One region of the Thermoanaerobacter siderophilus SR4 genome, then DNA from elsewhere that is predicted to be linked to it. Evidence: riboswitches for the same ligand, from Rfam matches in the RefSeq annotation. Region 1 holds a riboswitch; each other region holds the start of a gene.

Evidence for each region. A riboswitch is a leader RNA that binds a small molecule or an ion and turns the genes downstream of it on or off. The one in region 1 is predicted to bind thiamine pyrophosphate.
Region 2: linked by a shared signal. The riboswitch ahead of thiD (bifunctional hydroxymethylpyrimidine kinase/phosphomethylpyrimidine kinase) and the one ahead of thiC (phosphomethylpyrimidine synthase ThiC) in region 1 are both predicted to bind thiamine pyrophosphate.
Region 3: linked by a shared signal. The riboswitch ahead of thiT (energy-coupled thiamine transporter ThiT) and the one ahead of thiC (phosphomethylpyrimidine synthase ThiC) in region 1 are both predicted to bind thiamine pyrophosphate.

What each region holds. Positions count from the first base shown of each region.
Region 1 covers NZ_CM001486.1:663,923-676,238, reverse strand. Annotated here, with positions in the region: gene THESIDRAFT1_RS03170 (universal stress protein) at 1-858, opposite strand, end outside; gene rd (rubredoxin) at 976-1,134, opposite strand; gene thiC (phosphomethylpyrimidine synthase ThiC) at 1,220-2,518, opposite strand; TPP riboswitch at 2,564-2,671, opposite strand; SAM riboswitch class I at 2,856-2,966, shown strand; gene THESIDRAFT1_RS03155 (homoserine dehydrogenase) at 3,034-4,317, shown strand; gene THESIDRAFT1_RS03150 (homocysteine synthase) at 4,345-5,628, shown strand; gene metX (homoserine O-acetyltransferase MetX) at 5,649-6,749, shown strand; gene THESIDRAFT1_RS03140 (Gfo/Idh/MocA family protein) at 6,849-7,985, shown strand; gene THESIDRAFT1_RS03135 (RsmB/NOP family class I SAM-dependent RNA methyltransferase) at 8,030-9,412, shown strand; gene corA (magnesium/cobalt transporter CorA) at 9,414-10,373, shown strand; partial or broken gene THESIDRAFT1_RS03125 (glycoside hydrolase family 94 protein) at 10,479-12,316, shown strand, end outside.
Region 2 covers NZ_CM001486.1:1,684,932-1,697,247, forward strand. Annotated here, with positions in the region: gene THESIDRAFT1_RS08255 (iron-containing alcohol dehydrogenase) at 481-1,680, shown strand; TPP riboswitch at 2,065-2,167, shown strand; gene thiD (bifunctional hydroxymethylpyrimidine kinase/phosphomethylpyrimidine kinase) at 2,225-3,019, shown strand; gene thiE (thiamine phosphate synthase) at 3,023-3,664, shown strand; gene thiM (hydroxyethylthiazole kinase) at 3,661-4,455, shown strand; gene thiW (energy coupling factor transporter S component ThiW) at 4,448-4,933, shown strand; gene cytX (putative hydroxymethylpyrimidine transporter CytX) at 4,962-6,140, shown strand; gene THESIDRAFT1_RS08285 (hydroxyethylthiazole kinase) at 6,181-6,372, shown strand; gene phoU (phosphate signaling complex protein PhoU) at 6,660-7,313, opposite strand; gene THESIDRAFT1_RS08295 (ABC transporter ATP-binding protein) at 7,750-8,469, opposite strand; gene THESIDRAFT1_RS08300 (ABC transporter ATP-binding protein) at 8,466-9,239, opposite strand; gene THESIDRAFT1_RS08305 (branched-chain amino acid ABC transporter permease) at 9,214-10,182, opposite strand; gene THESIDRAFT1_RS08310 (branched-chain amino acid ABC transporter permease) at 10,193-11,077, opposite strand; gene THESIDRAFT1_RS08315 (ABC transporter substrate-binding protein) at 11,145-12,314, opposite strand.
Region 3 covers NZ_CM001486.1:1,044,403-1,051,823, reverse strand. Annotated here, with positions in the region: gene polX (DNA polymerase/3'-5' exonuclease PolX) at 1-1,192, shown strand, start outside; gene THESIDRAFT1_RS05150 (MarR family winged helix-turn-helix transcriptional regulator) at 1,354-1,797, shown strand; partial or broken gene THESIDRAFT1_RS05145 (ABC transporter ATP-binding protein) at 1,908-4,134, shown strand; gene THESIDRAFT1_RS05140 (ABC transporter ATP-binding protein) at 4,131-6,014, shown strand; TPP riboswitch at 6,137-6,239, shown strand; gene thiT (energy-coupled thiamine transporter ThiT) at 6,302-6,940, shown strand; gene THESIDRAFT1_RS05130 (phosphatase PAP2 family protein) at 7,369-7,421, shown strand, end outside.

The DNA of each region.
Region 1 (12,316 bases):
TACATACACTACTACCCAATCACATTTGAATCTTCTTGCTCTCCTTGCACCCCTTCTTATAAGCTTTTTAGATAGTGGATTTGGTGTTATACACACCATTATTTTTTCATTTGTTTCCCATGTATCAGTTATTCCATGCTCTTTCATATATTCTTCTAATTCTATATCTACTTCTTCGGCGGTAAGTCTTAGCATTAACTCTCTTAAAGCATTTAAATTTCCCTTTCTAAAAAAGTTAGATAGACACTCATCGACTTTGCTTACTGGATAAATATCTCCTCTTTTTAATCGATTAAGCAAAGCATCAGGAGTCAAATCTACAGCAACAATTTCATCTGCGCTATCGACTATGCTGTCAGGGATTGTTTCTCTTACAGCAACACCTGTGATTTGTTGAATAACGTCATTTAAACTTTCTAAATGTTGGATGTTAAGTGTTGTAATTACATTTATTCCATGGCGTAAAATTTCTTCCACATCTTCATATCTTTTTTTGTGCTTAGAGCCAGGCGCATTCGTATGTGCCAATTCATCTATCAAAACTACTTCTGGTTTACGAGCAATTATGGCGTCGGTATCCATTTCTTCTAATATCATGCCGTGGTATTCAATTTTTTTTCGCGGGATTATTTCTAAATTTCCTATTTGTGCTTCTGTCTCTTTTCTTCCATGAGTTTCCACATAACCTATTACTACATCTTGACCTCTTTTAAGACGCCTGTTGCCTTCATTGAGCATTGCATAAGTTTTTCCAACACCAGGAGCATATCCTAAGAATATTTTTAATTTTCCTCGCTGTTGCTTTTTTATAATTTCTAAAGCTTCTTCAGGAGTTAACCTCCTAAAACCTTCACTCATTAAATTTACACGCCCTCCACAGTTTGATTATATCTTTGTTTGAGCATAATGATTTCATACAACTATAATAATATGAATCTTATTAAAAATCAATAAAAAGAGAGAGCAATTGCTCCCTCACATTTTTTCAAACATATCTTTTCCTACTCCACAGTCCGGGCAGACCCAATCATCAGGCAATTCTTCAAAAGGAGTTCCTGGTTCAATTCCTTGTGATGGGTCTCCTTCTTCTGGATCATAGATGTACCCGCATACTGTGCACTGCCACTTTTCCATAAAAAATACCCCCTTGATGTTTTCCTCTATTATAGCAGAAATTAGCAAAGAAAATCAAGGGGGGAATGTAAATAAGGCAAAGGTATTAGCAAGTCATAGTTGAAGTTCCAAGGTACTCACTGACAATTTTCATAGCGCAGAATTTTCCGCACATACTGCAAGTTTTGGCTGTAGATATGTTTTTATTGACGCGATATTTAAAAGCTTTATCAGGGTCTATAGAAAGCTTTATTTGGTCATCCCAGTTTAAGGCTTTTCTAGCTCTAGCCATAGTTAAATCTTTTTCTTTAGCACCTTTTACGCCTTTTGCGATATCTGCAGCATGGGCAGCTATTTTTGCTGCAATAACGCCTTCTTTGACATCTTCTTTGTCTGGAAGTCCGAGATGTTCAGCGGGTGTAACATAGCAAAGGAAATCAGCACCAGAAGCTGCTGCAATTGCTCCTCCGATTGCTGAAGTTATGTGGTCATAACCAGGAGCTATATCAGTCACAATAGGGCCAAGCACATAAAAAGGAGCGTTGTGACAAAGTTGTTTTTGAAGTTTTACATTTGCTTCAATTTGGTCAATTGGCACATGCCCGGGTCCTTCTACCATAACTTGAACTCCTGCCTCTCGAGATTTCTTTACCAATTCGCCAAGGATTATAAGTTCTTGAATTTGTGCTGCGTCTGTAGCATCTTCAAGACAACCTGGACGCAGTCCATCTCCTAAGCTTAGAGTTATGTCATATTTTTTAGCAATATCAAGGAGTCTATCAAAATGTTTATACAAAGGATTTTCTTTGTTGTTATGGAGCATCCAAGCAATTGTAAAGGAGCCACCGCGGCTTACTATATCCATCACTCGGCCGTTGTCTTTAAGCTTTTTCAATGATTCAAATGTTAGACCACAGTGGACTGTAATAAAATCAACCCCGTCTTTTGCTTGTTCTTCTATAACTTCAAAAATAAATTCTTCAGGCATAGCTACAATGCTACCGTATTTGGATATAGATTCTACAGCTGCTTGATACATAGGGACAGTTCCTACAGGGACAGGGGAATTTTCAAGTATTTTTCTACGAGATTGGTTAATGTCGCCCCCTGTGCTTAAATCCATTACCGCATCTGCTCCAGCTTTTACAGCAACATTTAATTTTTCAATTTCTTTTTCAATTTCAGGGTATGCATCAGAGGTTCCTATATTGGCATTTACTTTTGTCGATAAACCCCTTCCTATGCCTTTGGGAATGAGGTTTTTGTGGTTGATGTTTGATGGTATTACTATTTCTCCTTTTTTAACTCCTTCTAAAATAAATTCTTCGTCTACTCCTTCATACTCTGCGACTATTTTCATCTCTTTTGTGACAATGCCTGAAAGGGCGTATTCCAATTGTGTCATAATAAAAACCTCCTTAAAAAATAAATAAACCATGGGGATTATAGCCATGGCAGATGACCACATCCCTACGCAGGTACTAACCTAACAGGTTCGATGGGTTAAAAGGCAACACCTTTTTCTCAGCCGGTTACGCCGGCACCCCATGTGGCAAATATTAAATTTTTATAATCGATAGAGTATAAATATTATACAATAATATTATACCACTAAAAAAAATCGGCGTATATTAAAATTTAGAAAAAATTTAAGAAAGAGTACAAAAAAAGTTCTTGACTTTACAGTTTCAAAGTGATAACATAGATTACAACATGCAAAATTGAATATATTACACACAAACCTCTTATCAAGAGTGGTGGAGGGACTGGCCCGATGAAACCCGGCAACCGGCATTTATATGCGTCTGGTGCCAAATCCTGCAGGTTAGGGTGTCTAACCTGAGAGATGAGAGGAGTGGCGGATTATTAGGCCCTCTTCTCATTGAGAAGAGGGCCTAAAAATTTATTTGGAGGTGTGACATGAAAATAAAAATCGGATTATTAGGACTTGGAACAGTAGGAACAGGAGTATATAAATTGATAACTTCAAGAGGAGGTCATATAAGGGAGAGTACAGGGGTTTATCCTGAGATAAAGAAGATACTCGTGAAAAATCTCAATAAGCCAAGGAAAGTGAAGGTAGAAGGACTACTTACCCAAAATGCTGAAGAAATTTTGAAAGATAAAGAGATAAAAATAGTCATTGAAGCAATAGGAGGTATTTCTCCAGCTTACGAATATGTGAAGGAGGCTTTGTCTTCAGGGAAGCATGTAATCACTGCAAATAAAGAATTGATAGCTAAGCATGGAGAAGAATTAAATGAAATAGCAGAAAAGAATAGAGTATTTCTAAAATGTGAGGCAAGTGTAGGTGGGGCTATACCTATACTGCATCAAATTGATAGATTAAAAATTACAGATGAAATAGATTTTGTAGGCGGTATAATAAATGGCACTACTAATTATATTCTCACCAAAATGACTACTGAAGGTAGAAGGTATAAAGAAGCACTTAAAGAAGCCCAGCAATTAGGATATGCAGAAGCAAATCCCGATTATGACGTAAAAGGCTTTGATGCCCTTTATAAACTTGCTATATTAATGAGGAAAGTGTTCAATATAAACGTGCCAGTAAATTCTATAACCAGAAAAGGAATAGACGAAATCACGACTCAAGATTTAAATTACATCAATAAGTGGGGATATAAAATAAAATTATTTGCCTGGGGCAAAAAAGTCAAAGATGGCATCTTTGCAGGAGTGGAACCAGTTTTAGTCGAAGAAAATAATATTTTGTCAAGGATAAACGACGTAAATAATGCTATCATACTTAGAGGGGATAGTTTTGGTGAATATGTTTTTGTAGGAAAAGGTGCTGGAGAACTTCCTACAGGGGATGCTGTAGTGGCAGATTTAATTGATATATTGTTAAACTATGATATCAAAGATAATAAGAGGATAAACTTTCTTCCAATTCGTCAGGGAAGTTTTACAGATACTTTTTATATAAGGCTTGAAACTCATAAAGAAAATATTTTAGGTTTGAAAAAAGTTTTAAAGTTTTTAAAAGAACAAAAAGTATCAATTGTGGAATCTTCCTATGAAAACGGCACATTTACAGCTATTGTTAAAATGAAGAAAAGTGTTGAGACATTTACAGAAAAATTAGAAAAAATAACCGAGATAAAAACTATTTTTAAAGTTTTGCAAGAGGATATAACAGAAGAAGTAAGTAAATTTGAGGATTTTGTAGAAGTGATTTAAAAAAATTTTGTGAAAGGAGTTAAAAGTATGTCTAAAAAATATGGTTTTTCAACTTTGGCAATTCATGAAGGGTGGGAGCCTGACCCAACTACGGGAGCTGTAGCCCTTCCTATATATCAAACTTCTTCCTTTGCTTTTAAAAGTACTGAGCACGCTGCAGACCTCTTTGCCTTAAAAGAAGAAGGGTATATATATACTCGAATGATGAACCCCACAGTTGACGTTTTTGAAAAGAGAATAGCTGCATTAGAAGGTGGGGTAGGTGCCCTTGCTGTATCTTCAGGTCAAGCAGCTATAACGCTGGCAGTTACTAATATCGCAGGAGTAGGAGACGAGATTGTATCTTCTACCAATCTTTATGGAGGGACTTATAATCTTTTTGCGACTACTTTGAAAAAGTTTGGTATAAATTTTAAGTTTGTGGACCCCAGCAATCCTGAAAACTTTAAAAGTCAAATAACAGATAACACAAAAGCTTTGTACGTTGAGACTATTGGCAATCCAAAGATTGACGTGGCTGACATTGAAAAAATAGCAGAAATTGCCCACACTGCAGGAATTCCTCTCATTGTAGATAATACTTTTGCAACTCCTTACCTTGCACGGCCTATCGAGTTTGGGGCTGATATAGTGGTACATTCGGCGACTAAATTTATAGGTGGACATGGGACTTCTATAGGTGGAGTTATAGTAGATTCTGGAAAATTTAATTGGGACAATGGAAAGTTTCCAGAACTTACAGAACCAGATCCAAGTTATCATGGTATAAGGTATGTAAAAGATGTAGGCGAAGCAGCTTATATTGTAAAAGCGAGGGTGCAACTTTTAAGGGATTTGGGTACTGCTTTGAGTCCATTTAATGCATTTTTATTCGCACAAGGATTAGAGACTCTATCTCTTAGGATGGAAAGGCACAGTCAAAATGCTTTAAAAGTTGCAGAGTTTTTAGCTTCTCATCCCTACGTTTCGTGGGTGAATTATCCAGGACTTAAATCAAGTCCCTATTATGCTTTGGCACAAAAGTATTTGCCAAGAGGGCAAGGAGGAGTTTTGACTTTTGGCATAAAAGGTGGATTAAAAGCAGGCATTAAGTTTATAGAGAGTTTAAAATTATTTACTCATCTTGCTAATATAGGGGATGCAAAGTCTTTGGTTATACATCCAGCCAGCACGACCCATCAGCAGTTATCAAAAGAAGAACAGTTAGCTTCTGGTGTTACGGAGGATATGATAAGACTTTCTGTAGGGCTAGAAGATATAGAAGATATATTAGAAGACCTTGATAATGCCCTTTATGCATCGCAAAAATAGATAAGGAAAGGTTGATGCAGATGATAGTTGAGGAAAAAAAGGTTACACTAAAAGGGAAAAATATATTCACTACAGAAAGTGGGTATAGCTTTGATGAAGTTACTATTGTTTATGAAACTTATGGGAAATTAAATAAAGAAAAAAATAACGTGATACTTGTGGAACATGCTTTAAGTGGCAGTGCCCATGCAGCAGGTGTGAATCCTGGGAAAAATAACGTGGGCTGGTGGGACCCTTTAATTGGCCCCGGTAAATATATTGATACAGATAAGTATTTTGTCATATGCTCTAACTTTCTCGGCAGTTGTTATGGAACGACAGGACCTTCTTCTATAGACCCTAAAACAGGGAAACCATATGGGCTTAGGTTTCCAAAAATTAATATAAGAGACATGGTGAGAGTGCAGAAACTTCTTCTAGATTATCTTGGCATAGACCGGATAAAAGTCGCTATTGGAGGGTCTATGGGAGGAATGCAGGCTTTAGAGTGGGCAGTGACATACCCGGATTTAGTGGATAAATCTATTGTCATAGCTGCTGATTATAAGCTTACTCCTCTTAATATTGCGTATAATCATGTAGGAATACAATGCATACTAAATGACCCACATTTTTACGGCGGTGATTACTATGATAAGCCCCATAAACCTGATAAAGGATTGAGCACTGCCAGAATGCTGGGAATGATAACCTACAAAAGTGGTGATTTATTTGACTATAGATTTGATAGGTTAAGAGATGAAAACAATTTTGAAGTGGAAAATTACCTCAACTATCATGGTTTGTCTTTTATAAACAGGTTTGATGCAAATTCATATTTATATATTTTATGGGCTATGAATGAACATGACATTACGAAGCCTTATGGTTCTTTGAAGATGGCACTTAAAAGGATTAAAGCGGAAATACTTATGATAGGGATAGATACAGATATGATTTTTCCTTCTAAGTACATGAGGGATTTCATTAAAAAACTTAATGCTTCAGGAGGGTGTGGCAAATTTGAAGAAATATCTTCAATGCAAGGTCATGACTCTTTTTTGGTGGATATAGATAAGATTGGACCTATTATTTCGGATTTTATAGAAGAAACATACAATAAAGAAATGGTTTGTGTATAATTGTAAAAGAACAGTCCCTTTTAAAAGGGGTTGTTCTTTTTTATGCTTTATTAATGTTATAATTAAAATATATCGTAATTTTATAAAGAGGTGATTTGGATGTCAAAAAAAGAAATAAAACTTGGCTTTATAGGGCTTGGCTTTATTGGGACAATCCATTCTATAGCTTGTTTTTCAATGCCTTTAATATTTAAAAACCTTCCTTTTGAAGTGAAACTTGGACCTGTGTACAAGAATAACATAGAAGATATACCACATTTTTTTGAAAAAGGTGTAAAAAGTATTGAAGAAATGCTGGAAGAGGGCGGCCTTGATGCTGTCGACATATGTACCCCTAATTACCTTCATTATGAACAGGCGATGAAAGTGATAGAAAAAGGCATTCCATTATATCTTGAGAAGCCAATGGGAGTTAACGGCAAAGAAGCCTATGAAATAATGGAAAAGGCAAAAGAAAAAAGGATAATACATCAAACAGCTTTAATGTACAGGTTTATGCCCGCTGTAAACCAGGCAAGGGACATGATAAAAAATGGAGAGATAGGTGAAATTTTAAATTTTAAGGCGTTGATGCTTCATTCGGGCTATATGGATCCTAAAAGGCCTATGTCCTGGAAAATGAAAAAAGCTACTTCTGGTGGTGGAGCAATAGTTGACATGGGGATACACCTTGTGGATGCAGTAAGATTTATGATGGGAGAAATAAAGTCTTTAAGATCAAATTCTAAGACATATTTTAAAAAAAGGCCTGTATCCAAAGGCTCTGAAATTTATGAAGAAGTGGATGTAGATGACTGGACAAATGTAGAAATAGAAATGAAAAATGGAGGATGGGGAAGTATCGAAGCCTCAAGGATATCTGCCGACCTTGAGGAGGAGACTCGATTTGAAATATACGGTACAAAGGGCTCAATAAAAATATCTACAAAACATCCTCGTTATGCTGTATTATATAAAAAGCAAGATAATATCCAAATAATTGGCGATTACGATAAAAAAAGCAAATTTAGCGAGTATGTGGAGTCAATATATCCTACAGAAAAGTATTCTCTTGGATGGATGGTAGATTTACACATGGCAAGCCTTATAAATTTTTTTACAAATATAGTAGAGGATAAAATTGTATTTAGTGAGACACCCACTTTTGAGGAAGCCTACAAAGACCAGGTTATTTTGGATAAAATATTATTATCAGCTGAAAATAATGGGAAAGTTATTAGTAATCTAAAAGATTAGTTGTCAGTATATTATTCAATCAATAAGATAGGGGTAGTAATAAGATGAAAATTACAGTAAAAAAAGAGTTTTTGAAGAGAATGGAGCAATTACTTAAAGAAGAGTATGAAGATTTTTTAAAGGAATACGACAAAAAGCCTCAAAAAGGCTTAAGAGTGAATACATTAAAAATCGGTGTAGAAGAGTTTAAAAAAATTGTTCCTTTTGAGATAACCCCAATTCCTTGGTGCCCAACTGGGTTTTATTATGATAAAGAAGAAAAGGCGGGCAACCATTTGTACCATATTTTAGGACTTTACTATATTCAAGAGCCGACAGCGATGGCAGTTGTGGAGGTGTTAGACCCTAAACCAGGGGAAAAGATTCTCGATGTAAGTGCAGCGCCGGGAGGTAAAACCACCCACATAGCTACGAAAATTGGCGATGAAGGAATAATTGTTGCTAATGAAATAGATAAAAAAAGAATAAAAGCACTGGTGGAAAATGTAGAAAGAATGGGAATAAGAAATATTGTCATAACAAATGAAACTCCTGAAAAGTTGGCTACCGCATTTGAAGGATATTTTGATAAAATTTTGGTAGATGCTCCTTGCTCAGGAGAGGGAATGTTTAGAAAAGACCCTACAGCAAGGAAAATTTGGTCTTTAAATAATGTTATGAGTTGTTCTATTACACAGAGAAATATTTTGCGAAGTGTAGCTCCTTTATTAAAAAAGGGAGGCATTTTGGTTTATTCTACCTGTACTTTTGCTCCTGAGGAGGATGAAGGAGTTATAAAAAATTTTTTAGAAGAACATCCTGAATTTGAAATTGAAGAAAGTGAGATTAGCAAATTCTTTGACAGAGGGCATCCCGAATGGGTTGAAGGTCCTAAAGATATAAAAAAATGCATGAGATTATGGCCACATAAGGTGAGAGGAGAAGGACATTTTATTGCGAAACTGAGAAAAAAAGAGGAAGAAGAGCCAGACTCTAGATTTAAAAAAACAAAAGGCAGAAAAAAGCAAAAAGAATTACAACTATTTTACGACTTTGCTGATAAATATCTTAATTTAGACTTAGATAATCTAAATATTGAAGTGCATAATGATTTTGTTTACCATGTACCAGAGGGTTTACCGGATTTGAGTAATATAAAGGTATACAGATACGGTTGGCAGTTAGGAGAGCTTAAGAAAAACAGGTTTGAGCCTTCTCACTGGTTGGCAATGGGAATTAAAACTTTACAAGCTAAAAGACTTTTGGAACTTGAAAGAGAACAAAAGGAAAAATATTTAAAAGGAGAAACTTTTGAATTGGACTTAGAAGACGGCTGGATTTTTTTTACTATAGAAGGGTTTCCTGCGGGATGGGGCAGAATTGCAAAAGGGGTAGTTAAAAATTATTATCCTAAGTGGCTTAGAGATATAGAAGTATGGGAGGAATAAAATGATTAGGTGTTTATCATATTCACAAGGGGAAATTGTCAGTATTTCCCCTAATACTATTACAGAAAAAATTAACAATAAAAATCTTTTATGGGTTGATTTAGAAAACCCAACTGATTCTGAAATCAAAATATTAAGCGATGTTTTTAAGTTTCATCCTCTTACTATAGAAGATTGTCTCCATAGGAAGCAGCGGTCTAAAGTAGAAAACTACAAAGATTATTACTTTATAGTAATGAATGTTTTTAAAGGGAGAAAATTGGAAGAGGAATTTAGAATTTCAGAAATTTTTCTTTTTGTTTCTCAAAATTATATTGTTACAGTTCATTGGGGTAATATGGAAGTTGTGAATACTGTTTATGAAAAAGCAAAGAGCGCAGCGAATATTTTTGAGAGAGGAATTGATTTTTTGCTTTATAATCTTGCAGATGAAATTATAGATGATTATTTTCCTATTGTAGATGAAGTGGGAAATAAAATTGATGAAATTGAAGCAGAAATTTTTGAAAAAGAGAGTAAAGAAATTCAAAGTAAGATATTTCTTCTAAAAAAGAACATGTTGAAATTGAGAAAAATCATAACAGCGCAAAGAGAGGTTTTAAATACGCTTTTAAGGCATGACTTCGTTATAATAAAAGAAGAAAACAAATTGTACTTTATGGACGTTTATGACCATATAATGCGCTTGTTTGACTTTATTGATACTTACTATGACCTTCTCACTGGTACTTTAGACCTTTATATGTCTTACATATCAAATAGAATGAATGGGGTTATGAAGACTCTTACAATTATAGCGACTATAATTATGCCTCTAACCCTTATTACTGGTATCTATGGGATGAACTTTAAAAATATGCCTGAACTTAATACAGAATATGGTTATTTTGTTACTCTGGCGGTTATGGGAATTATAGCTTTTGCAGAAATTTTGTATTTTAAAAGAAAGGGATGGTGGTAATAAAAGCCTAAATATTAGGGGCTTTTATTTTTTTATGCTTTAAAATTTCAAACTTGAGGGAATAATATTTTTAGCACTAAATTGCAGTGAGGGAGTTGACATACTATGGAGTATGTGTTGATAGGAGCTATCTTGCTTTTAATAGCCGCGTTTGTTGTACATATTTCAAAAAAGCCTACATGGGGTAAGGAAGATTCTATAGGAGATTTTGACGATATTATTTTAAGTTCGGAGGAAATGGAAAAACATGCAGCAGAAATAGCGCAGAATCACAACATAATGAAGAGAACTAAATTATCCTATTTGCTAATTCCGTGGATGAATAAAAACTACAACTACATAAAGAATGTTTACAGAAATTTGAACAGCATTTTAAAAGAAGAGGATGTCTATATTTCTCAAGAAGAGGAGTGGTTGTTAGATAACTTTTATATAATCGAAGAGCAAGTTAAGGAAATAAGGAAAAGTTTGTCAAAAAGTTATTATTCGGGGCTTCCAGGGCTTAAAAATGGTTTATTCAAAGGTTACCCAAGAATATATGCTATAGCCTTTGAGCTAGTTCTTCACACTGATGGGAAAATTGATGAAAAAGCCATAATTAATTTTATAAAGGCTTATCAGACAAAGGCTTTGCTTTCCAGCTCTGAGCTGTGGGCTTTAAGCCTTATGATACGTATTGCTTTGGTGGAGAAAATAAAAAGATTTGCGAGAAAATTGTAGAAACTCGCCACCAAAGGGAAAAAGCAGAAAAGATACTCACATTGCTTTTGGAAAAAGAAATGAAATATGAAGAAGTGGAAAAGCTTATAAGGAACAATATCAATGTTGCAGACAGATTCCCTCTACAATTTATTGAACATTTGGTAAGTAGACTTAGAAAAGAAGGGAGTAATTCTGTTAATGTCATACAGTCTATAGAAAAAATTTTAATGGAGTATGATACTAGCATTAACGATGTAGCAGAAAAGGCTCATCAAATACAGGCAAAAAGGCAAATTTCTATAGGCAATGCTATTACCAGTTTAAAAACTGTTTCCTCTCTCGATTGGGCACAAATTTTTGAAAGTTTGAGTTCCGTAGAGCAAGTTTTGAGGCAAGACCCGGACGGTACATATCCTAAGATGGATTTTGAATCAAGAGATTATTACAGACATGAAATAGAAAAAATAGCTAAATATTATAATACTTCAGAAACTTATGTTGCTAAAAAGGCAATTGAATGTGCAAAAGAAGTGACAGAACAAGAGGGAAAACTAGGATATATAAACCATGTAGGATTTTACCTTGTAGGCAAAGGAAGAAGTATTCTTGAAAATAAGCTGAGTAACAAATCAAAAAGGACAATAAGCTGGGGAAAAATTGCCAAAAAATCTCCAGAGACTTTGTATGTAGGTTTAATTTTAATCTTCCTATTGGTGGAGGAGTTTTTTGCATTAAAATATATAGCATATTTTTCTAATAAGTGGGGGCTATTATTTATCTCTGGTGTAATTCTTCTAATACCTTTTAGTGAAATGTCAGTTCAATTAGTAAATTGGATTTTAGTGCATATTTTTAAGCCAGTAGTATTGCCAAAAATTGAGTTAAAAGAAGGTATTCCTGAAGATGCTAAGACAATGGTAGTTATTTCTTCTCTTTTGCCAGATGAAAAAAGGACAAAAGAGCTGATTGAAAATCTTGAGGTGTATTATCACGCCAACAGAGAAAAGAATTTGTATTTTGGCTTATTAGGGGATTTTAAAGACGCTCCTTTTGAGGTTATGTCGGAGGATGAGAAGATTGTAAAGTGTGCTTTGGAACAAATTGAAAAGTTAAACGAGAAATATTCTAAAAACGGCGAAAAGATATTTTACTATTTCCACAGAAAAAGAAAATACAATCAAATGCAAAAAAGCTGGATGGGCTGGGAAAGAAAAAGAGGAGCTCTTGTCGAATTTAATGAA
Region 2 (12,316 bases), 1.0 Mb from region 1:
TTTGCCCTAATCCAAACTCAGAGAACCAAGTGCGGTGTAAAATAAAAGCAAAAGAAGATTTTGTGTGGTAGTACTGTAACGTGAGAAGGCGGGTATAGCCATGTATATACTACACCTACCTCTGGTACAGCTACTGTAATTGTAGACTAGCAAACGTGAGACAAAAATATGTTAAAAGTCAGGGAAGCTTGATAATTTCAAGCCCCTGACTTTTAATATTATTAGTATACGCCGATTAATTAACATTCATTTAGCAGTAAAGGATGTCCTTATGATAATGCATGTATAGAATCCTTTCATACTTCTTTAAAGAAAGAATAAGTAAATATAGTTACTTACTATACTATAAGGATTTATAAATGGGGCAATAAAGGTAATAGATAAGAATAGATATTATAACTTGGGGTTGACCATTTTCTAAGATAGTGCTATAATTGTATACAGAGATTGTTATAAATTTAACAATAGGAGGTAATTAAAGTGTGGGAAACAAAAATAAATCCAAATAAGGTTTTTGAACTTCGCTGCAAAAACACGACTTATTTTGGAATAGGTAGTATAAAAAAGATAAAAGATATTCTAGAAGTTCTTAAAAACAAAGGTATCAACAATGTCATTCTTGTAACCGGTAAAGGTTCCTATAAAGCCAGTGGGGCCTGGGATGTGGTAAAACCGGCTCTTGAGACACTCGGATTCAAATATTCACTTTATGACAAAGTTGGGCCCAATCCTACTGTTGACATGATCGATGAGGCGGCCAAAATCGGCCGGGAAACCGGGGCAAAAGCTGTTATCGGCATTGGCGGTGGCAGCCCTATAGATACCGCGAAAAGTGTGGCTGTACTGCTGGAATACACTGATAAAAATGCAAGAGAACTTTATGAACAGAAATTCATACCTGAAAAAGCTGCTCCTATTATAGCTATAAACCTTACTCATGGTACTGGTACCGAAGTAGACAGATTTGCGGTGGCTACAATCCCAGAAAAAAATTATAAGCCTGCAATTGCTTATGATTGCCTGTATCCTATGTATGCCATAGATGACCCTTCCCTTATGACAAAGCTTGACAAAAGACAGACAATAGCGGTTACTATAGATGCTTTAAACCACGTTACCGAAGCTGCTACCACTCTTGTAGCGTCACCTTACAGCGTCCTAATGGCAAAAGAAACAGTGAGGCTGATAGTTCGTTACCTACCCGCTGCTGTAAATGACCCTGAAAACCTTGTGGCCAGATACTATTTGCTTTACGCTTCTGCTTTAGCTGGTATTTCTTTTGACAATGGCCTTTTGCACCTTACCCATGCGCTAGAGCATCCTCTGAGTGCAGTAAAACCCGAGATAGCTCATGGTCTTGGACTTGGTGCTATACTGCCTGCGGTGGTAAAGGCTATTTATCCATCTGTTGCAGAAGTTCTGGCTGAAGTATATAGTCCTATAGTGCCTGGGCTAAAAGGTCTGCCTGCTGAAGCAGAATATGTAGCTAAAAAGGTTGAAGAATGGCTCTTTAATGTAGGATGCACCCAAAAACTTTCGGACTTTGGATTCACAAAAGAGGATATTCCGACTCTGGTAAGGCTTGCTAAAACTACGCCTTCGCTGGACGGATTGCTTTCTAATGCACCAGTGGAAGCAACTGAAGCTGTTATTGCCAAGATTTATGAAGAATCTTTCTAAAATTTAATTTAAAAATTTCACAGCAAGCAGATAGACAATAGGCAATGAACAAGAACAGTATAGTTATTATTTTAACCATGTTGAAGGCAAAGAAATTTTAATCTTTGCAGACAGCGAAGGACAAACAATAGCACAACAAGTTCAAATAGGATATCTTTTTGATAAATAAGAAATGAAGACTGAGAAATTGAGGAGAGCCCTTAGCTTACAAAAATGAGCTAAGGGCAGTAATTTTATGTTTTTTTGTTAACACTTAAATTTTATCAGAAAAAGGGGAATTTATAACTTAACTCATTAAATATTGATATCATTTTCAAAATAATTGTTGAATTCTTTTGCGTTTGTGGTATAATTAGTTTAAGCAATTTACTTAAAACTAAATATGACAAGTGCTAGGGGAGCCAAAAAGTGGCTGAGAGGGGATTCGTTCCCGACCCTTTGAACCTGTCAGGGTAATGCCTGCGTAGGGAAGCATGCTTTTTAAAACATTTGTAAAAATGCTCACCTCACAGGTGGGCTTATTTTATTATTTGGAGGTGTTTTTATGAAATTAGCCCTTACTATTGCCGGCTCTGACTCTGGGGGAGGAGCAGGTATACAGGCAGATTTAAAGACTTTTTCAGCCCATGGAGTATACGGCATGAGTGTCATTACTTCAATAACAGCGCAAAATACAATGGGGGTTTTGGGAATTGAGGATATAAGTCCTGATATGGTGTATTTGCAGATGAAGGCAATTTTTGAGGATTTATATCCAGATGCAGTGAAGATAGGTATGGTGTCTAATGAAGACATAATTAAAATGGTTGCAAAAGGGTTAAAAGATTACAATGTAAAAAATATTGTGTTGGACCCTGTTATGATTTCAAAAAGTGGAAGCTATTTATTGAAGCCGGAAGCAGTGGAGGCTTTGAAAGAGGAACTGATTCCTTTAAGCCTTGTAGTTACGCCAAATCTTATGGAGGCAGGAGAGCTAATTGGAAGGGAAATCAAAAGTGTGTATGACATGAAAGAGGCAGCTAAAAGAATTTTAGATTTTGGTGCAAAAACAGTGGTGGTAAAAGGTGGACATCTTACAGGAGATGCTTTAGATGTATTTTTCGATGGAAAAGAGTTTTATGAAATTACATCAGAGAGAATCGATACTAAAAACACGCATGGTACAGGCTGCACATTTTCCTCAGCTATAGCTGCCAATATCGCTTTAGGCTATGATTTAGTTGAGTCAATAAAAAGAGCGAAGTCATACATTACAGGGGCTATAAAACATTCGTTGGCCATAGGGCATGGAGTAGGTCCCACTAACCATTTTTGGAATATAGAAATAAGGAAGGTGTGAGATATGGACTTAACCCTTTATGCTATAACGGATAGGTCTTACATAAAGGATATGGATATTGCTGACGCAGTAGAATTAGCAATAAAAGGCGGTGCAACAGTAATTCAACTGAGAGAAAAAGACATATCAAGTAGGGAATTTTATGAAATTGCTCTCAAAGTTAAAGAAGTGACAAAAAGAAATAGAATCCCTCTCATTATTAACGACAGAGTGGATATAGCTTTGGCAGTAGATGCAGATGGAGTTCACGTTGGACAGGAGGATTTGCCGGCAGATGTTGTAAGAAAAGTAATAGGTCATGATAAAATAGTAGGGGTATCAGCGAGGACAGTGGAAGAAGCTTTAAAAGCACAAAGAGATGGAGCGGATTATTTAGGAGTGGGAGCGGTGTTTAAGACTCCTACAAAGCCGGAGGCGGAAGCTATTGGAATAGAAGGGCTGAAAAAGATAAAAGAGGCAGTCACTATTCCCGTAGTTGCAATAGGAGGTATAACAAAAGATAATGCTTATGAAGTCATGTTAAAGTCGGGAGTAGACGGGATATCTTCAGTTTCAGCTGTATTTTATGGGGATATAGAAAACAATACAAGAAAACTTTTGGAGGTTATAGCAAAAGCGATAAACGATAGGAGGAATTTGAAATGAAAAAAGAATTGTTGAAAATTTTAAGAGAGAAAAAACCTTTAGTTCACCATATTACAAATATAGTTACTGTCAATGATTGTGCTAATATAACACTGGCTATAGGAGCATTGCCAGTCATGGCACATGCCTTGGAAGAAGTAGAAGAAATGGTAAGTGCAGCAGATGCTTTAGTTTTAAATATAGGCACTCTTACAAATGAACAAGTAGAAGCGATGATAAAGGCAGGAAAGGCTGCAAATAGACTTAAAGTACCAGTTATATTAGACCCTGTTGGAGCGGGAGCTACGAAGCTTAGGACACAAAGCTCAAAAAAGATATTAGAAGAGGTAAAAATTTCTGTGATAAAAGGGAATAGTGCTGAGATTTCAATACTTGCAGGCAAAGGTGGGAAGATACGCGGTGTAGAATCTCAAAGCGGAGCAGATGATATTTCTGAAGCTGCAAAAGATTTAGCAAACGCGTACAACGTTGTAGTAGCAGTGTCAGGTGTTACTGACATAATTACTGATGGAAAAAGAATTGCGTATGTAAAAAATGGGCATCCTATGATGGGCACTGTTACTGGCACAGGTTGTATGCTTACCTCTGTAGTAGCGAGCTTCTGCGGAGTATGTGAAGATTATTTTGCAGCTACAGTAGAAGCTTTTGTAGCTTTTGGAATAGCAGGTGAAAGAGCCGCTCAAAGCAGCAATGTCAAAGGGCCCGGCAGTTTTAAAGTGACATTTTTTGATGAGATATATAATCTCACGCCGGAGATAATAGAAAAAGATAAGAAGGTGGAGTATGAATAAAATACATCGTATGGTTTTTATGGCACTTATTATTGCTATAGGCACCTTTGCTTCTCAATATGTATGGTTTAGTGTAGGTGCTGCCAAAGTTACACCTGTTCAACATGCTATTAATGTTATTTCAGCAGTTTTTTTGGGCCCTTGGGGAGCGTTAGAAGTAGCTTTTATTATAGGACTTTTGAGGAACATCCTTGGTGTTGGATCGCTTTTGGCATTTCCAGGAGGAATGGTTGGTGCGTTCATTGCTGGATATCTTTATAGATTTACACGTAAATTTTATTTTGCCTCTATAGGAGAAGTTATAGGTACAGGCATTATAGGGGCTTTGCTTTCTTATCCTATAGCTAAGTATATACTTGGAAGTTCCGGTTCGGCTTTTATGTTTGTCATTCCATTTTCGCTTTCCAGTACAATAGGCTCGGTTATAGGATATGTAGTGGTATTGGTTTTAGTAAAATATAAGAAATTTATCTCATAAACTTACTTTAGAAAGGCGGGTGTGAATCATGAAAATTAAAAATTTTACCCTTTTTCTAATATGGGCAGGTGCAGCAATCTCAATTGCTGAAATCTATACAGGTTCGCTATTTGCACCTCTAGGTTTAACTAAAGGCTTGTTGGCTATTTTAATAGGCCATATCATTGGTACATTATTTTTCTCGCTTGGGGGGCTTATGTCATACATCCTTAAGTTGCCAGCAATAAAATCAACAAAAGTTGTTTTGGGCAATAAAGGTACAATTTTTTTAGGAGCACTAAACATTCTACAATTGATTGGATGGACAGCAGTCATGATTATACAATCAGCAAAAGCTTTTAATGGTGCCATTGGTATGTCTGTTGGTGTAGGAATACTTTTTGTAGGCATATCTGTTTTATTATGGTCACTATTTTTTGAAAGTGAAGCATACTGGGTAAATAACATTGCAGTAATATTGTTGTTTATATTGACTATTGGTGTTGTAGTATTTTTAAAGGGCGGGAAAATTTTAACACCAACAGGTAATATAAGTTTTGTAGATGCAATCGAACTTGCCGTTGCTATGCCTGTATCATGGCTGCCTTTAGTAGGAGATTATACGATCAACAGTGAAAATAGAAAATCTAGCTTTATATATACATTTTTAGGTTATTTTATTGCAAGCTGTTTTATGTATTTTATAGGTCTTTTTGTTTCATTGAAAACGGAAGGAAAAGATATAATTTCATATTTTGCATCAATAAAAACTGGGTTTGTACCATTGCTAATAATACTTTTATCAACAGTGACGACTACTTTTATGGATGTATACTCTGCTGCGATATCTACAATGGCAGTTATTAAAACAAGGCTCAGTAAAAAAGAGCTATTAATAATTTATTCGCTGATAGGTATCATAGCAGCATATTTATTCCCAATTGATAAATATCAAAACTTTTTATATGCTATCGGTAGTGTATTTATTCCAGTATACACAGTAGTTTTTGTAGGCTTCTTTATATTAAAATATGAAGAAAGTGGGTACCTTAATATTCCTGCAGTTGTATCATCTATCATTGGAATTATTACGTATAATTACATGGTATATAACGGTACTTCATTATTAAAATGGTATCTAACTCCCACCATAACAACAATATTTTTGACTGCTGTAATTTATACTGTAACACAAACTTTTTTTAAAAGAAAAGAGAAAATTTTATGATTGATGAAATTGTAAAACTTTTGAACTCGTAAAAGGGAAAGTGCCACTTATACATGTCATCACAAATTATGTTGTGATGAATGATAATGCAAACGCACTTTTGAGTTTTGGAGCATCACCTGCAATGGCAATGTTGCAAGAAGAGGCATATGATTTTACCGCGATTTCAAATGCCATGTACATAAATATAAAATACCTGCTATCCTTAACCAGGGAAGATGTGCAGCTATAAAAAGGAAAATTGATTTTGCAAAGCATTGCTAAAATTTAGAATTATAAGCATTAACATGCTAATTTTGAAGCTTTGAAGGTGTATCATTATATTTAATGGCAGGTAGATAACTTTTGAATGGAAGCAAAGTAAAGTAGCTACCATAGGTATTTTAAATAACAGCTGATGAAAATATGGAACTTTATTGCTTTAATACACTCCATATCAACAATTTACAGGAGGAATTCCTATTGAAGCTATTAAAAAATGTATAAAAATGAAAACCAAAATACACCAAATTAATATTTTTAATTTAAATCTATATGCTCTCCTGTATCTAAGAAAATTACCCATTCACATATATTAGTAGCATGATCAGCAATTCTCTCAAGATAACGAGCTACAAACAAAAACTGACTCGCTTGGTCGATGTTTCTTAGGTCTTCTATCATATCAGTTAATGGTTCCCTAAATACTTGTTTGTAAAGAGCGTCTACTATATCATCTTTTTCGCCAATCGTTCTTGCAAGGTCTAAATCCTGGTGAACATAAGAATCCAATGACATTTTTACCATTTCTCTTACGATTTCAGCCATTCTAGGAATATCTATCAATGGTTTTGTATATTTTTGATGAGCAATCCTCAAAGTAGTTTTTGCTATATCTACTGCATAGTCTGCCATTCTTTCTAAGTCTGTAACAATTTTAAGCCCTGTCAAAACTATTCTCAAATCCCTTGCAATTGGCTGCTGGGTTACAATAATCTTTGCACATTTATTGTCAATTTTTACTTCCATTTTGTCTATTCTGTCATCACCATCGATGACCTTTTGAGCTAATTCTGTATCATGGTTTACTAAAGAAGCAATGGCGTTTGCTATCGCCTCTTCTACAAGGCTACCCATTTTTAATACGTCATAATGAAGTTCTTCTAATTCTTTTTCAAAATGAGTGCGATTCACCCTTTCACCTCCTTTAACCGAATCTTCTAGTGATGTAGTCTTCCATCCTCTAGTCTTGCCACAACCAGATGGCATTATAAGAACTAAAATGCCATTTTCTTACGTAGATAAAATAATGATTAATTAAAGCATAAAATATTAAGAAAATAAAACAAAGGCATACTCATACAAATGAAACGCCTTTGTTTCATTGTAAGATTATATTTTTTATTTTTAAGGCTGTATAATAAATGTTGAATTGGTTAAGAACCAACCTATAAAAAAATAGAGTACTTATACTAAATGCCTACTGTAAATTCCTAGAGCAAACTTTCAAAATTTTATTATAATGTAAATTTCTTGATAAAAATAATATCATGACGAACCAAACTCTTTATGTATAAAAGCAGAGGGCTCGCCTTTAATCTGACGAGTAAAATGCCTTATCTAACTTCCTTTACCCCCCGAGATAAGCTTCTTTTACCTGCGGGTTTTCCGCCAGCTCCCAGGCGGGGCCAGATAACACAATTTTTCCTGTTTCTAATACATAGCCTTTATGAGCAATAGAAAGAGCCATATGTGCATTTTGTTCTACTAAAAGAATAGTAGTTCCTTGCTCGTTTAGTTCTTTAATGATCGCAAAAATTTCTTTAACCAACAGGGGGGCTAAGCCCATTGAAGGTTCATCTAAAAGCATAAGTCTAGGTGCTGACATTAATGCTCGCCCCATCGCTAACATTTGTTGTTCTCCGCCAGATAAAGAGCCGGCCAGTTGTCCCTTTCTTTCCGCAAGCCGCGGAAACCGTTCAAAAACCCTGGTAAGCCTGCGTTTAAATTCTGCTTTATCTTTTAAAAGATAAGCACCTAACTCCAAGTTTTCCAATACTGACATGTTAGCAAAAACCCGTCGGCCCTCAGGCACCTGGCTTATACCCATTTTTACAATGTCATGAGCAGTTTTACCAGTAATATCCTTACCTTCAAAAATTATTTTTCCTGATTTAGGCTTGACCAATCCACAAATTGTATTTAAAGTAGTGCTTTTCCCCGCACCATTTGCCCCGATTAAGGTTACTATTTCTCCTTCGTTTACGGTAAGCGATATTCCTTTTAAAGCATGAATGGCCCCGTAAAATACATTTAACTCTTCAATTCTTAATACTTCCTTCCCGCTCATAGGTACGCCCCCTCTCCTAAATATGCTTCAATAACCCGAGGGTTGTTTTTAATTTCTTCAGGCGTCCCGTGAGCAATATTAACTCCATAGTCCAAGACGTAAATCTGCTCGCAAATGTTCATTACCAAATGCATATCGTGCTCAATGAGTAAAATAGTCACGTTAAACTTACTCCGGATAAAGCCAATTAATTCCATTAACTCCGTCGTTTCTCGAGGGTTCATGCCTGCTGCTGGTTCGTCTAAAAGTAATAAGGAAGGGTGAGTAGCCAACGCCCGGGCAATTTCTAATCGGCGCTGTTCTCCGTAAGGTAAGTTTTTGGCCTTTTCTTCTGCCTTATGAGCTAAGTTCATGATTTTTAATAGCTCATAAGCTTCATCCCGCATTTCTTTTTCTCCACGGTAAAACTTCCCAAGACGGAATATAGCATGCATCATATTATATGGAACATGCAAGTGCCTGGCAATTAAAACATTCTCTAAAACCGAAAGTTCGCCAAACAAACGAATGTTTTGGAAAGTACGGGTTATGCCTTTAGCAGCAATTTGGTAAGGCTTTAACCCTACTATGCTTTCGCCTTTAAAGATTATATCACCAGTGGTTGGAAGGTAAATCCCGGTTAAAAGGTTAAAAACCGTCGTTTTACCTGCACCGTTTGGTCCGATTAACCCAACTAAATCTCCTTCATTTAAGGTAAGATTTAAATCCTGAACTGCTTTTAATCCTCCAAAACTAATCCCCACGCTATGCGTCTGCAGAATGGCTGCCATGACTTACACCTCTCTTTCTCTGCAAAAGCTTAAAGGATAACTCATGGGTTCCAAGAAGTCCCTGGGGTCTAAATAACATCACCAAGATTAAGATTATGGCATAAATTATAAGTCGCAGTTCTGCTAAACTCTGTAAAAATGTAGAAATTAACGTTAGTACAATTGCCGCTACCACTGAACCGGTGAGGCTCCCCTGTCCTCCTAAAACTACCATCACAAGTATATCAAAGGATTTTAAAAAGTTAAAAGCATTTGGTTCAATAAAGGTAATATAATGAGCAAGGAGTGCCCCGCCAATTCCAGCAAAAAATGAACCCATAGTGAAAGCTATAACTTTATATTTCGTGGTATTTATTCCCATGGCTTCCGCCGCAATTTCATTTTCTCGAACTGAAATACACGCCCGACCGTGGCTGGATTGAACAAAGTTTTTGATAACTAAAACTGTAACCAGCATGCACCCAAAAGCCCACAGCCAATTAGTCCTCTGTGGTATCCCCATTAAACCGTAAGCTCCACCTAAATAATCAATATTTGTTATTACCCCCCGGATTATTTCAGCCAGTCCTAAAGTAGCAATAGCCAAGTAATCGCCTCTTAAACGCAAGGTAGGTATGCCAATTATAATACCGCCAATACCCGCCACTATTGCTCCAACTAACAAGGATACAATAAAAGGGGCATTAAAATTTAAAGACATAATAGCCGACGCATAAGCACCTAATGCCATAAATCCCGCATGGCCAATAGAAAATTGTCCCGTAAAACCAACCACTAAATTTAAACTTACTGCAAGAATAATATTGATTGCGATAATAATTAAGTTTAACATCACAAAAGGACTAATGATTTCTGCTGAATACAAAACCTGAACTCCTACCATAAGCACTACTAGCAACAACGTTACTGCAAGATTTTCCTTTGTAAACCAATTTTTCAGCATTCTGTAACACCTACACTTTCTCCCGAACGTTTTTCCCAAATAAGCCAGAAGGTTTAACTAATAGGATAATAATCAAAATCACAAAAGCTACAGGATCCCGATATAAAGAACTGCCGTACCCACTTACTAAGGACTCGGTAATCCCTAAAATAAGCCCTCCGGTCATTGCTCCAGGTATAATTCCTATTCCTCCTAAAACCGCTGAAACAAAGGCTTTTAAACCAAACATAATTCCCATTAAGGGAAATACTTTATTGTAATATATCCCTACCAGTACCCCTGCTGCCGCAGCTAAAGCTGAACCAAGAGCAAAGGTGATGGATATTGTCGTATCCACATTTATTCCCATTAAACGAGCAGCTTGCATGTCATAAGAAACTGCCCGCATTGCTTTTCCAATTTTCGTATTATGAACTATATACTGTAGTAAAATCATTAAGATAACCGTGACCGCAATAATTAAAATTTCCCTATTTGATATGGTAACCTTTCCGCCAAGTAATGAATACGAAACCTCTTTAAAAACCTCCGGAAATGCTCGAGGCTGTGGACCCAGGAAAAACATCGTGGTATATTCTAAAAGAAGGGAAACGCCTATTGCAGTAATTAAAATTACAATTTTAGGTGAGTTTCTTAAAGGACGATATGCCAATCTTTCGATAATAATGCCTAAAATAGCACACACAATCATGGAAAAAATTAACGCTGGAACAAAAGACATTTTTAAAACCAAGGTCGCATATAGTCCTGCAAAGGCACCAAGCATGTAAACATCGCCATGGGCAAAATTGATGAGTTTTATAATACCATAAACCATAGTGTATCCTAACGCAATTAAAGCGTAAATACTTCCTACTGATATTCCATTTATTAACTGCTGGATAAATTCCATCATATTAACCACCTCTAACCTAATTAAATTCATTTTCTTTAGGGGAGGAATATTCCCCCCCTTTAATCTTTTAAGGATTTACGTAAGCTTTATAGGTTTGCTTACCGTCTTTGTATTCCAAAATCACTAAGCCTTTAACAGCATTGTGATTTTCATCTAAGGAGATTTTGGCAGTAACTCCTTCTACATTCTTGGTGGTCTTTAAAGCTTCTTTGATTTTTTCGGGTGTAGCTTCACCAGCCCGTTTAATGGCATCAACTAAAACAAGTACCGTATCATAACCTACTGCAGCCATTGCATCCGGTTCGCTGCTGTATTTTTCCTTATACTTTTTAACAAAGTCCTGAACTTTTTGGTCAGGCATTAAAGACGAATAGTGATTGGTAATAAAGGTGTTATTAAGCGCAGCTGCACCAGCAATTTCAACAAGTTTTGGCGAATCCCAGCCATCACCACCGCCCATAGGAACATTAATACCAAGCTCACGTGCTTGCTTTACAATTTGGCCCACTTGCTCGTAATAACCAGGTACATAAATAAATTCAGGCTTTAAATTTTTAATCTTGGTTAATACCGAGCGAAAATCCTGATCTTGGCTAGTGTAATTTTCATCAGCTAAAATTTCGCCACCGCCAGCTTTGAAAGCTTCTACAAAAAACTTAGCTAAACCCACCGAATAAGGAGCTGTATTATCTTTTAAAACAGCAACTTTTTTAAGCTTTAATTCATTTAAAACGAACTTCGCCATTGCCGTCCCCTGGAAAGGATCTATAAAGCAAGTCCGGAAAATATACTCCCTTACCTTGCCTGTTTTAGGATCTACTGTAACATCAGGGTTAGTTGCCGAGGGCGAGATCACAGGAACTTTATTAGTTTCGGCAATATTAACATAAGATAGGGTATTGCCAGAAGTCATCGAACCAATAATAGCAACTACTTTATCTTGGGTAATTAACCGAGTCGCAACCGAAGCGGCTTCTGTATTATCAGACTTATTGTCATACTTGACTATTTCAATCTTTTTACCAAGAACTCCGCCAGCATTATTAATTTCATCTACTGCTAACATAATTCCATTTAAGCCTGATTGACCCAATGTGGCAACATTTCCCGACAGCTCTAAGTTTGCTCCAATTTTTATAACATCGCTACTCTCAGACTTATTTCCACACGCCGAAGCAAATAAAAGTAAAAACGATAATAAACCTGCCGCTACTCCCCTAACAAAGCCTTTACGCACGG
Region 3 (7,421 bases), 380 kb from region 1:
GACAGGGCTTACTATAAGATGTGAGATTGCGGGAAGTCTAAGGCGCAAAAAGGAAATCGTAAAAGACATTGACATACTGGCTACTTCTGATAATCCCGAAAAACTTATGGACTTGTTTGCTTCCTATGAAGAGGTACGGGATGTGATAGCAAAAGGGGATACAAAGACAAGCGTAACACTAAACTCAGGAATAAATGCAGATTTAAGAGTAGTAAAAGATGAGGAATTCCCTTATGCTCTTCACCATTTTACAGGAAGTAAAGAACACAACACAGCTATGAGGCATAGAGCAAAAGAGATGGGCATAAAAATGAACGAATACGGGCTTTTTAAAGGGGATGTCCTTATTAAATGCAGCTCTGAAGAGGAAATTTTTAATAAACTTAATTTGTCTTATATTCCTCCAGAGCTTAGAGAGAACATGGGAGAAATTGAGGCGGCAGAAAGAGGAGAAATACCTGCCTTGATAGAAGAAAAAGATTTAAAAGGCGTATTTCATGTACACACTACTTATAGCGACGGTAGAAATTCTCTTGTTGATATGGTAGAGAGAGCGAGAAAGCTAGGATATAAATACATAGCGATTACTGACCACAGTAAATCTGCTTTTTATGCCGGTGGATTGGCAGAGGAAATGCTATTGAAACAGTGGGAAGAAATAGAAGAGTTAAACAAAAAATACGATGATATAGTCATATTAAAAGGTATTGAATCGGATATTTTGCCGGATGGGTCATTAGACTACGACGAAGAAATTTTAAAAAGATTCGATTTGGTTATAGCTTCTATACATTCTCATTTTAGAATGACTAAAGAAGAGATGACAAAAAGAGTGATAAACGCCATTAAAAATAAATACACAAAGATAATAGGCCATTTGACTGGAAGACTTTTACTGGCAAGAGACAGCTATGAAATTGACGTCTATCAAGTAATTGACGCGGCAAAAGAATACGGCAAAATAATTGAGATAAATGCCAGCCCCTATAGATTAGACCTTGACTGGAGATATATAAAATATGCAAAAGATAAAGGTGTAAAATTTGCCATATGTCCGGATGCCCACAGTGTAGAAGGGTTGGAAGATGTAAAGTATGGCATTGGTATTGCAAGAAAGGGGTGGCTTGAAGCAAAAGATGTTGTAAATACTTATGAACTGGAGGCAGTGTTAGAGATTTTTTCTAATATGTAAAACCGCTTTTAATTTTATTAGCGGTTTTTTTATTTTATTTTTTTGAAAAGCTTTAAGAAATCTTGACATACTATTATGAGAAGAGTACAATATATTTTGTATCAGAAATATTTGAATACAAAATATTCGTGTGCGAAATAATTTAAAATGCGGTGGTGAAAATGGAAGAGATAAACAACGGATTGAAAATACTTAAGCTTTTAAAACAAATAATGAATATTATAAAGCATTCTATGAAATACGAATGCAAAGATTTTGACATTACAGGACCACAAGGAATGCTTATGGGCATTTTAGCCCGTTATGGTGAAATGAAAGTAAGTGACTTAAGTCAGAGATTAGGGCTTTCCAATAGCACTGTTTCTGGCATTATTGACAGGTTAGAAAAGCAAGGCTTGGTAGAGAGGACGAGAAGCACTGAAGATAGAAGAGTTGTTTATGTCAGTGTGACTCCTAAGTTTAAAGATACTTTTCAAAAACATTTCAAAGAAGCTGAAGAGAAGTTTGAAAAATTAATAAGTAGAGCAAGCCCACAAGACCTTAATAAAATAATTGAAGGATTAGAAGCACTGAAAAAAATATTGGAAAAACAACATGATTTATAGTGAGGAAGTATAACAAAATTAAGTAAATAAGTTGAGGAAGTAGAAATTTAAAAAGAAGTAGTTCTCACAAAAGAAATCGAGGCAAATTTTTAGGAGGAGAAGGTGTTGGTATGGTAAAACTGGCGAAATATTTAAAACCCTATATTCTGTTGATTTTTTTAGCAGTGTTCTTTATATTTGTTCAAGCAATGAGTGATTTGTCATTGCCTGACTATATGTCCAAGATAGTTAACAATGGAATACAGCAAGGTGGCATAGTAAATGCAGTGCCTGAGGCTATAAGGAAAAGCGAAATGGATAAACTTTTGCTATTTGTTACACCTGAAGAAAAGGAAGAGATTTTAAAAGATTATACATTAGTAGACAAATCCAGTCCTGATTATGATAAATATGTAAAAAAATATCCTATTCTTTCAAAAGAGCCTGTATATGTCCTTAAAAGCGTAGATAAATCAGAAATTGACAAAATAAATTTACCTATGGGGAAAGCCTTTTTAGCTGTTACAGGTGTGGAAAAAGCTAAAGCCAGTGCAAAAAACGGAAGTATAGAATTTAATGGAAAGAAAATACCGGCAAATGTAGACCTCTTTGCTATGATGTCTCAACTGCCAGAAGAGCAACTTATTCAAATAAGAGATGAAATGAACAAAAAGTTTGCTTCTTTAGGTGACAATATGGTTATACAAGCTGCAACAATGGCTGTAAAAGAAGAATACAAGGCAATTGGCATAAATACAGACAAAATTCAAACTGATTACATTCTTCATACTGGCCTTATAATGCTATTGATAACTGGACTGAGTGCATTAAGCACTATTATGGTAGCATTTTTTGCATCAAAAGTGGCAGCTGGAGTAGCGAGAGATTTGAGAAGAGATTTATTTGCAAGAGTAGAGAGCTTCTCTAATGCTGAATTTGACAAATTTTCTACGGCTTCTTTGATAACAAGAACTACAAATGATATTACACAAATACAAATGCTTCTTGTAATTATGATAAGAATGGTGTTTTATGCGCCTATAATGGGTATAGGTGGTGTATTTAGAGCACTTAGCAAAAGTGTTTCAATGTCTTGGATTATAGCTTTAGCAGTAATAGTACTTTTAGGTATAATATCAGCATTGTACTCCATTGCGATGCCCAAGTTTATGCTAATGCAAAAATTGATTGATAGATTAAACTTAGTTACTCGTGAAAATTTGTCAGGAATAATGGTGGTAAGAGCTTTTAATAATCAAAAATTTGAAGAAGAGCGCTTTGACAAAGCTAATCAAGATATTACAAAAGTAGGGCTTTTTGTAAATCGTGCTATGGCATTTATATTTCCATCTATGATGCTTGTGATGAATGGAATTACTCTTTTGATAATATGGGTAGGAGCTCACCAAATCCAAAATTCCAGCATGCAAGTTGGAGACATGATGGCATTTATGCAATACGCTATACAGATTATCTTTGCATTTTTGATGTTCTCAATGCTGTTTATAATGATACCAAGAGCATCAGTATCGGCAGAGCGTATTGCTGAGGTTTTGGCTACAGAGCCTTCTATAAAAGACCCAGAAAATCCAAAACAATTTAATGAAAATATGGCTGGAACTGTAGAATTTAGGAATGTATCTTTTAAATATCCAGGTGCTGAAGAATACGCTTTAAAGGATATAAACTTCAAGGTTTTGCCAGGGCAGACAGTAGGCATAATAGGAAGAACAGGTTCTGGAAAGAGTACCTTAGTGAATTTGATCTTGAGATTTTACGATGTGACAGAAGGACAGGTTTTGGTTGATGGTGTAGATGTAAGAGAGGTAAGGCAGGAAGATTTACGCAGCAGAATAGGATATGTACCCCAAAAAAGTTGGCTTTTCAGTGGTACAATTAAATCAAATTTGAAATACGGAAATGACCAGGCTACGGACGAGGAAGTAAAAGAAGCAGCAGAAATTGCACAAGCAATGGAATTTATAAATGAAAAGACCAAGAAATTTGATTCAGAGATTGCACAAGGAGGAACAAACGTTTCAGGAGGGCAAAAGCAGAGGCTTTCCATTGCTCGTGCTCTTGTTAAAAAGCCTGAAATATACATTTTTGATGAAAGTTTTTCAGCTCTTGACTTCAAAACAGAGTCAGCTTTAAGGAAAGCCTTAAGAGAAAGGCTAAAAATCAAGCACTGTTATAATGGTGTCACAAAGGGTGTCAACTCTTTTGCATGCAGACCAAATAATAGTGCTTGAAGAAGGTAAAATTGTGGGCATAGGGAAACACAAAGACCTACTTAAAAACTGTCAAACTTACAGAGAAATAGCTTTATCACAGCTGTCGGAGGAGGAATTGGCATGAGTGAAAATAGAAGAATAGACCCCAAACAGATGCCCAGACTTCGCGGGCCAGGAATGGGAGGCGGTCCCCATGGCATGGTTCGCGGTGGAGAAAAAGCGCGAGATTTTAAAGGCACAATGAAAAAGTTGATAAAATATTTATCAGCTTATAAAATTTCTATAATAAGTGTATTTATATTAGCAGCTCTTAGTGCTTCCTTCTCCATTGCGGGTCCTAAAATACTCAGTAAAGCCATAACCAAAATTTTTGAAGGTGTAATGAATAAAATAACAGGGCAAGGCAGTGGCATAGACTTTGAATATGTAGGAAAGATAATTCTAATTCTCATAGGCTTATATGGTTTAAGTGCTTTATTCGGATACCTGCAAGGATGGATAATGTCTGGGGTTGCGATGAAAGTTACCTATAGATTTAGAAAAGAAATTTCTGAAAAAATTAACCGCCTGCCTTTGAAATATTTTGAAAGCACAAATCAAGGGGAAATATTGTCACGTATTACAAATGACGTGGATACAATTACTCAGACTCTCAATCAAAGCTTGACTCAGATAATCACTTCTGTGACGACAGTAGTAGGCGTTTTGATTATGATGTTTACCATAAACTGGCTTATGACTTTAGTGGCGCTTTTGATAATTCCTTTGTCTTCTTTGGTAATTGCCTTTATTGTCAAACATTCACAAATGTATTTTAGAGAGCAGCAGGATTATTTAGGGCATGTAAATGGTCATGTGGAGGAAGTATATGGAGGCCATAATATAGTAAAGGCTTTTAATGGAGAGAAAAAGAGCATTGAAAAGTTTGATGTATTAAATAACACTTTGTACGGAGCAGCTTGGAAGTCACAGTTTTTGACAGGTATTATGATGCCACTTATGAATGTAATAGGAAACTTGGGTTATGTGGCGGTTACAGTTTTGGGTAGTTGGTTGGTCATAAAAAATGCAATAGAAGTGGGGGATATTCAGGCGTTTATACAGTACATCCGATCTTTTACACAGCCTATTGCTCAGATTGCAAATATTTCCAATATACTGCAACAAACTGCTGCCTGTGCAGAAAGAGTATTTGAGTTTTTGGAGGAAGAAGAGGAAGTTCCAGATAATCCACAGCCTGTAAAAATTGAAGATATAAAAGGGAATGTGGAGTTTAGAAATGTTCGTTTTGGATATAGACCTGATAAAATGGTGATAAATAACTTTTCTGCTTCTATTAAGGCAGGACAAAAAGTTGCAATTGTCGGTCCTACTGGTGCAGGAAAGACTACTATAGTGAAACTTTTAATGCGCTTTTACGATGTGAATGAAGGAGCTATTTTGATTGACGGGCATGATATAAGAGATTTTACGAGAGAAGATTTGCGTTCACTTTTTGGCATGGTGCTTCAGGATACTTGGCTTTACAATGGTACTATTATGGACAATATAAGATATGGCCGTCTCGATGCTACTGATGAGGAAGTTATAAAAGCTGCTAAGGCAGCTCATGTTGACAGTTTTGTAAGGACATTGCCAGGGGGCTATAACATGGTATTAAATGAAGAGACCACAAATATTTCTCAAGGGCAAAAGCAGTTACTAACTATAGCAAGAGCTATTTTGAAAGATCCCAAAATTCTCATACTCGATGAGGCTACAAGCTCTGTAGATACCCTTACAGAAATACAAATACAAAAAGCGATGGATTACCTTATGAAAGGACGCACAAGCTTTATAATCGCTCATAGGCTTTCTACGATAAGGGATGCTGACTTGATACTTGTCATGAACCATGGAGATATTATAGAGCAAGGTACCCACGAAGAGCTTCTTGCCAAAGGCGGTTTTTATGCAAGTCTCTATAACAGTCAGTTTGAAAAAGAGGAAGAGATGGCAAGTTAATACCATTTGATGTGTGTGCAAAACGTCAGCAACCTACAAAGCTTGGCCATCCGCATTTGATAATTATTCTTGACACAGACTACAGAAAATGATAAATTAAAGGTGAAAACAAAATAGGTGGTTATGTCCGCTGGGGGAGCCTTAATGGCTGAGATGGCATTGATGCCAAACCCTTGGAACCTGATGAGGGTAATGCCTCCGTAGGGAATGCGGCTCAAAAATACCGCATTTCGCGGTATTTTTTTCAGCGAACATAGCCTCTAAATATCATGGAGGTGTTTTTTATTATGTCCTACATTATAAGTATATTTTCTGATTTTGCCAAAATAAAACCAGTGACCTTATCAGTTATATTGGCAATTTTATTGGCAGCTTTTCTTTTATATCTGATGCGAAGAAGTGTCAAATTTGACACAAAGATGCTTGTCTACGGAGCACTTTCAATTGCTATTTCTTTTGTGCTGTCATATATAAGGTTTTACCACTGGCCACAGGGTGGTTCCATAACGCCTGCCAGCATGCTTCCACTTTTTATATTTGCGTATTATTATGGACCAGGTCCTGGTGTGATTGTTGGCATGGCATATGGACTTTTGCAACTTATTCAAGACCCCTTTATAGTCCAATGGGTGCAAGTACTTCTCGACTATCCTTTGGCTTTTGGTGCATTAGGACTTGCTGGCTTTTTTAGAAAAAACCTGAGTTTGGGAATTTTAGTCGGCGGATTTGGACGATTTTTCTCTCACTTTTTATCCGGAGTATTCTTTTTTGCAAGCTATGCGCCAAAAGGAATGAGTCCTATAGTTTATTCACTTTTAGTTAATGGAAGCATAATAGGTGTAGAAGTGGCAATATGTTTTGCAGTTTCACTAATTCCTCAAGTTAGAAATGCTATCGAGGAAATTAAAAAGAAAGCAATTGCTTAAAGGGGTATTTCCCCTTTTTATTTTTTTCAATGGATAGCCAAAATAATGGTATAATATTTTGTAAGAAAAAATTTAACATAAAATTAACATCCCTATAATGTTTTTTAATGTTATCATAAGATAATTTAATCAAAGGTTATGGGAAAGCCCATGGATAAATAGGAACAGGCCATAAAAGAGTAGCAAAGGCTGTTGAAAAAGCTTTTGAAAAGTACGATAATGTATATATAATTGTAGATATAAAGAATATAAAATCCTTTTGAAAGTTAAGAGAATTGTTGTTTGAAAACCTTGATAAACTTAAGTATATGAAAAAAGAATGGAAGAATTGGTTTATAAAAATTCCGCTGATAGAGTGTGTGAAATTGTGCTGAAAAATTTCGATGAAAGCATTAGTGAAATGAGATTATAGGGAGGGGATTTTGCTGATGCAAATAAAAAGAGTGCTTCTTGACAAAGACAAAAACATTTTTTTCTATAT